2 regions of the Roseateles sp. GW823-FHT07B05 genome follow, and region 1 is predicted to be linked to the other one. Evidence: predicted binding sites of a transcription regulator. Region 1 holds the regulator's gene; the other holds the start of a gene.
The links. The regulator FliA, encoded in region 1, starts transcription of late flagellar genes. The targets are predictions, from matches to a motif close to CTAAAGTTTNNNNNNNNNNNGCCGNTA.
Positions count from the first base shown of each region.

Region 2: AC1Q7O_RS05350 (SPM autocatalytic domain-containing protein) is a predicted target of FliA. The motif match lies at 956-982, and genes of this name have one in related genera.

Region 1 is NZ_JBXAGX010000010.1:49,365-52,766, forward strand. It holds gene AC1Q7O_RS19925 (methyl-accepting chemotaxis protein) at 1-1,055, opposite strand, end outside; gene AC1Q7O_RS19930 (RNA polymerase sigma factor FliA) at 1,110-1,823, opposite strand; gene AC1Q7O_RS19935 (MinD/ParA family ATP-binding protein) at 1,841-2,620, opposite strand; gene flhF (flagellar biosynthesis GTPase FlhF) at 2,620-3,402, opposite strand, start outside.
Region 2 is NZ_JBXAGX010000002.1:219,332-222,733, forward strand. It holds gene scpA (methylmalonyl-CoA mutase) at 1-31, opposite strand, end outside; gene AC1Q7O_RS05345 (GntR family transcriptional regulator) at 126-791, shown strand; gene AC1Q7O_RS05350 (SPM autocatalytic domain-containing protein) at 1,148-3,402, shown strand, end outside.

The DNA.
Region 1 (3,402 bases):
AGCGCCTTCTCCTGCACGGCCGGGAACAGCTTGTCACCGAGCTGGCAGAAGCGCGTCGTGTGCTGCTGCGGGTTGGTGCCTTCTATGGGGCGGTATTGCTCGTCGAAGAGGTCGGCCTCGCTGATCTGGCCGCCGCGCAGCGCGTCTTCCAGCAGCGCGCCGATCTCGGCCGCAGCCGACTGCGCGGTGCGGATGAAGGGCATGTCGTCGACCTCGACGCCGCTCTCGGCGATCTGCTCGATGAGCTCCTCGGACATGCGCAGGAAGCGGTCGCTGCCGTCGAACGCGACCTTGAGGCCATGGGTGGCTTCGGACACCTCGCGCTCCAGTTCGTGTGCGCGCTCGTTGAGCAGGCCCATCTGCTGGCCGCTTTCGGCGGCGGACGCCGAAATGCGCTGCACGTCCTGCTCCACCTCGCTGAACGCGGCGTGGATCTGGCTGGGCTTGGCCGCGTTCTCGGTCAGCTCGGTGCTGAAACGGTCGATGCGGTCCTGCAGCGTCGCGATGGCGGTGACGATGGCCTTGGACGACGACTCCACCTGACCAGCCAGCGCCTTGACGGCCTCGGCGACGACGGCGAAGCCGCGGCCGGCATCGCCCGCATGCTTGGCCTCGACGGCCGCGTTGAACGCGACAAGGCGCGTCTGCAAGGAAATCTTGGTGATCTCGGCCGCGGCGTCCGACACCTGCACCAGCGTGGCCGACATGCCCACCACCTCGCCGCCAACGACGCCCAGCGCACCGCGCGCGCGCTGCACAGCCGCCGCGCTCTGGGCGGTGGCGGTGGCGATGGAGCGTTGCGCTTCGCCGATCTGGTTGAGCTGCAGGGCCAGCGCCTGCATGGCCTGGCTCTGGGCCTGCACAACACGCTGTGTGTCTTCGAGCGCACCGCGCACCTCGGCGGCATCCTTGCCCACCGTGGAGATTGACCGGGCCAGGCGCTTGACGACGTTCAGCGCGGCACCATCCTCGCGCCGGGTCGGCTCTTCACGCGACGCGGCGGCAGTCGCAGCGGTCGCCACCGTCGGATACCCGGCCTTCTTCCATCCGAACATGCGCTTGTCCCCTGCTTATGAGCTGGGGCAGCTGCCGTCGGCGTGCCCCGCGATTTACCAGTCGCGCAGCTTAACGCGCAACCTTGCGATGGACTGACTGTGCAGTTGACAGACGCGCGACTCCGTGACCTTGAGCACGGCCGCAATCTCCTTGAGATTCATGTCGTGCTCGTAGTACATGCTCATCACAAACTGCTCGCGCTCGGGCAGGTTCTTGATGGCGGCCACCAGCGCCTCGCGCATGCGGTGGTCCTGCAGCAGCGCGACGGGGTTGCTGGCCTCGTCGGCCACATGGCGGTCGAGGTAGTCCTCGTCGCCCTCGTCGCCGGACATGTCTTCCAGGTAGACCAGCTGCGTGCCACGCACCTTGCCCAGCAGCTCCTGGTACTCGGCCAACGGCAGGCCCATCTCGGCAGCGATCTCGGCCTCGTGGGGCGCTCGGCCCAGGCGCTGCTCGACCTTGTGCACCGCCGCCTCGATCTCGCGCTGCTGGCGGCGCGTGCCGCGGCTCATCCAGTCGCCGCCGCGCAGCTCGTCGAGCATGGCGCCGCGGATGCGCTGCGTCGCGAAGGTCTCGAACTGCACGCCCTGCCCTGCGTCAAAGCGCGACAGCGCGTCGGTCAGGCCGATGAGGCCAACCTGGATGAGGTCATCCACCTCGACGTTGGCCGGCAGCTTGGCAATCATCTGGTGCGCCAGGCGTCGCACCAGCGGGCTGTACTGCTTGATCAGCGTGCTGTTGTCGAGGCGGCCTTTGGGCGTGTACATGGTGAACTCCGGCGAGATCAATGCGCGTGGACCTGAGAAAAGGCTCCCTTGCGCGCCGGGCGCAGCGGGGTCGCGTCGGAGGCGGCGTCCAGCGCCGCGCCGGGCGGCGCGGCCAGCAGCAGCTCGCGCGCCAGGTGACGCAGCTCTGGGGTCAGCGGCGCATGCTGGGAGGCGCGGGGGTCGAGGCAGGCCCAGTCGCGCAGCACCGCGCCGAGGAAGCCGTCGGCGCAGGAATGAAGCTGTTGCGCGATGCGAGTGGCCACGCGCAGCTGGGGGTGGCAGGCCATCAGCAGACTGTAGACCATCAGCCCGGCGCGTTGCGTGAGCCATTTCATGCCCGCATACGCTTCGGTGACGCTCAGCGGGTCGGTGTCGGCCAGCAGCAGAGGCCGCACCTCGCGCGACGCGACGACGCGGGCCAGTTCGGATGCCGGCGCATGCAGCAGGATGACGTCGGCCTCGGGCGCCGCGGCGGCCACCGCTTCCAGGAAGGCCGCTGCCGAGCCCTGCGCATTGATGTGACGCAGCGGCAGGCCGCGCGCCGCCAGGTACGAGACCCGAGGAGACAGCCGCTCGATGCAGTTGGACAAGTCCACCTGCGCCAGCTCCGAAGGCGTCGGCGAATGCTCGCCCGCGTCGACCACCAGCGTTTGCAGATTGAGCTCGGCGAAGGCTGCGCACAGGCCTTCCAGCAGCACGCCGGCGCCCATCACGCGCGGGTTGCTGACAACCGGCACGAAGCGCGTCTTGGAGGCCGCGAACAGGCGGCGCAAACCGTGGGCTTGGTCTTGCAGCATCAGTGGATGGCCCTCATGCCGTCGGTCAGCGGTGCGCCGGCGAAGATCAGGTTGACGTCGGTGTTGTCCATGCGCCAGGCGCCGGAAGCCGCGCCCTTCAGCGCGCGCTGCACGAGGGCGACGCTGGGCAGGCGGTGCCAGTCTTCCGGCACGCGCTGGCCGTTGGCCACGCCCAGCACCTTGAGCTTGTGGCGGATCAGCGTGTCCAGCGCCGGGGCCAGTTTGACGGCCTCGTCGATCTTGCTGAGCACGACGCCCTCGCAGGCCGCGCCCTTCCAGGCGCCGACGACGTCCTCGATGGTCTCGCCCTGCTGCGCGGCGTTGATCACCAGCAGCTTCTTGATGCTGGGGTGGGCCAGCATCTCCAGTAGCTCCTGGGTGCGGCTATCGCGCTGGGCCATGCCGGCGGTGTCGATCAGCACCAGCTTCTTGCTGGACAGCAGGTCCAGCAGGTCGTCCAGCGACGCGCGGTCGTGCGCGGTGTGCACCGGCACGCCGAGGATGCGGCCGTAGGCGCGCAGCTGTTCGTGGGCGCCGACGCGGTAGGCGTCCAGCGTGATCAGGCCCAACTGGCTGGCACCGTACTTGGTGGCGAAGTGGGCGGCCAGCTTGGCGGTGGTGGTGGTCTTGCCGACGCCGGTGGAGCCGATCAGCGCGAACACGCCGCCGCGGTCCTCGATGGCCGGGGCGGCCTCGTCAGTCTGCAGGTTGCGCGACAGCACGTGGGCGGCCCAGGCTGTCTCGTCGGCGGGGTCATGAGGCGAGCCGGCCTTGAAGTCGGA
Region 2 (3,402 bases), on a different contig from region 1:
GGCCCTCGGCGTTCTGGCTGGCGTCCGACATCGAAACTCTCCTGTCTCTGAGCCGTCATCTTAGCCGACCCGTCATTCATAATTATGAATTCAGATTCGCTACACTGAGCTGACAAGTGCCGCTCATGCCGACCTCGCCCACCCCCCTCCTCGCCGCCGCGCCCCTGTACGAACAGGTCGCCGACCGCCTGCGCCAGCGCATCCTGGCGCGGGAGCTGGAGCCGGGCGCCTGGGTGGACGAGCTCAAGCTCTGCGGCGAACTGGGCATCAGCCGCACCCCCATGCGCGAGGCGCTGAAGGTGCTGGCGGCCGAAGGCCTGGTGACGATGAAGCTGCGCCGCGGCGCCTACGTCACCGAGATGAGCGAGCGGGACGTGCGGGAAGCCTATCAACTGCTGTCCCTTCTAGAAAGTGACGCCGCGGCGGAAGTTGCCACGCGCGCCACCGACGCCGAGCTGGCCGAACTGGGCGAGTTGCACCGGGCGCTGGAAGAAGCGCTGCATGAATCCGCAACTTCGCGCGACGCCTTCTTCGCCGCCAACGAGCGCTTTCACCTGCGCGTGCTGGAGATCGACGGCAACCGATGGCGGCTGCAGATCGTCGGCGACCTGCGCCGGCTGATGAAGCTCAACCGCCACCATTCGCTGTTCCGGGAGGGACGGCTGGCGGAATCGCTGGACGAACACCGCGCCATCGTCAAGGCCTTGCTGTCGCGGGACGCGGCGGCCTGCCGGGCGCTGGTGGCGGCCCATTTTTGTAACGGGCTGAGCGCCACGCAGACAGCTTCGTGAAAGGAATCGGGGCGGCCGTGAACTGCCACCGAAAGCCTGCCCTTATCGGTGCGTGGACAGCGCCCGCCCTGAATAGCATGCTAGCCAGTGGGTAAACCACCCTGGGTCCGTGCATGCGAGGGACGGACGGGGTGTTCAAACGGGCTTGATTCGAGAACAAATTCCTCAAGTCATGCCCGCATGGCCCGATAACCGACTGAAGCTCTAAAAACCGCAAGTTACAAGTTGCCCGTTTCGGGTGGCCTGGCACTCGCACCCGAAAAGCCCCGGCGTCGAGGGGCACAGATCCGATTCGACGCAAGGCCGCTGCCTGGTTTCCAGCCAGCGGCCGACAGCACAACAGCAGGTGAAAAACCATGGCAACCGTCATCCCGTTCATTCCCGTTTCGCGTATTCCTGGCCTGACCACGACGACGATCCGGGACTTCACGACCGAAGACTGGGCCGCCTTCAGCACCGACCAGTTGATTGCGCTGACAAGCACCCAGGCCGCTGCGATCACCTCCAGCGGCCTTTCTGCGTTGAGCAGTGACCAGATCCGCGCCTTCCAGACGGAGGACCTGCGATCGATCACCACCACGGCGCTCGCCGGGTTCCGGTCCGACCAGATCAATGCCTTCACGACCACGCAGGTCCAGGCCCTGACGACGCAGCAGGTCGCCTCGCTGTCCAGCAGCCAGGTCGTCGGCCTGACGACGGACGGCGTCGCCCAGCTCACGTCATCGCAAGTGGCGGCCATCGGCAGCAACGCGCTGAAGGCGCTGGGCACCGACCAGGTCGCGGCCATCGAGTCCGGCGACATCAAGGTCATCACGACCACCGCGCTGCGTGGCCTGACCAGCTCGCAACTCGACGCCCTGACCAGCGAGCAGCTGCAGGCGCTGACCTCCACCCAGCTGAATGCGCTGACCTCCTCGCAGCTGCGCAGCCTCAACAGCGATGACCTGAATGCGCTGACGACCGACCAGTTCGCCAAGCTCAGCACCGCCCAGGTCGCGCTGCTGACGACGGACCAGATCGCCGCCATGGAGACGGCCGACCTGGCCGCGCTGACCACCGCGCAATGGGCGGCCCTGGGCTCGGCGCAGATCGCCGCGCTGTCCACCGACTCGCTGCCCAGCATGGAGACGGCCGACCTGCGCGCCATCACCACGGCGGCGCTGGCCGGCCTGTCCAGCGACCAGCTGCGGTCGCTGGTGTCCGGCGAGGTCGCCGCGCTGACGACCAACCAGCTCGCCAAGCTGACGACCGCCCAGCTGCAGGGTCTGGAAACGGACGACATGGCCGCGCTGACGTCCGGCCAGATCGCCACGCTGAGCAGCGACCAGTTCAAGTCGCTGTCCACCGACCAGATCGCCGCCATCGAGTCCGGCGACATCAAGTCCATCACGACGGTCGCGCTGCGCGCGCTGACCAGCGCCCAGCTGGACGCCCTGACCAGCGACCAGCTGCAGGCGCTGACCTCCACGCAGCTGAATGCGCTGACCTCCACGCAGCTGCGCAGCCTCAACACCGATGACCTGAACGCGCTGACGGGCGACCAGTTCGCCAAGCTCAGCACCGGCCAGGTGGCCGCGCTGACGACAACGCAGATCGCCGCCATGGAAACGGCCGACCTGGCCGCAATGACCTCCGCCCAATGGGCCGCGCTGAGCTCGGCGCAGATCGCCGCGCTGTCCACCGACTCGCTGCCCAGCATGGAGACGACCGACCTGCGCGCCATCACCACGGCGGCGCTGGCGGGCCTCTCCAGCGACCAGATCAGGTCCCTGGTCTCCGGCGAAGTGGCCGCGCTGACCACCGTGCAGCTGGCCAAGCTCACGACGGCCCAGCTGCAAGGGCTGGAGACGGATGACGTGGCCGCGCTGACGTCCAGCCAGATCGCCGTGCTGAACAGCGACCAGTTCAAGGCGCTGACGACCGACCAGATCGCCGCCATCGAGGCCGGCGACATCAAGTCCATCTCCACCGTGGCGCTGCGCGGCCTGACCAGCGCCCAGCTGGACGCGCTGACCAGCGACCAACTGCAGGCGCTGTCGTCCACCCAGCTCAACGCGCTGACGACGACGCAACTCCGGAGCCTGGCCACCGATGACCTGAACGCGCTGACGTCCGACCAGTTCGCCAAGCTCGGCACCGGGCAGATCGCCGCACTGACGACGACGCAGATCGCCGCCATGGAGACGGCCGACCTGGCCGCGCTGACCAGCAGCCAGTGGGCCGCGCTGGGCTCCGCCCAGATCGCCGCGCTGTCCACCGACGCGCTGCCCAGCATGGAGACGGCCGACCTGCGCGCCATCACCACGGCGGCGCTGGCCGGCTTCTCCAGTGACCAGATCCGGTCGCTGACGTCCACGGAAGTCGCTGCGTTCTCCACCGGCCAGCTCGCCAAGCTGTCGACCGCCCAGCTGCAAGGCCTGGAAACGGACGACATGGCCGCGCTGACCTCGGGCCAGATCGCCGCGCTGTCGTCCGACCAGTTCAAGGCGCTGACCACCGACCAGATCGCCGCCATCGAGGCCGGCGACATCAAGTCCATCACCACCGTGGCGCTGCGTGCACTGACCAGCGCCCAGCTGGACGCGCTGACCAGCGACCAGCTGCAGGCGCT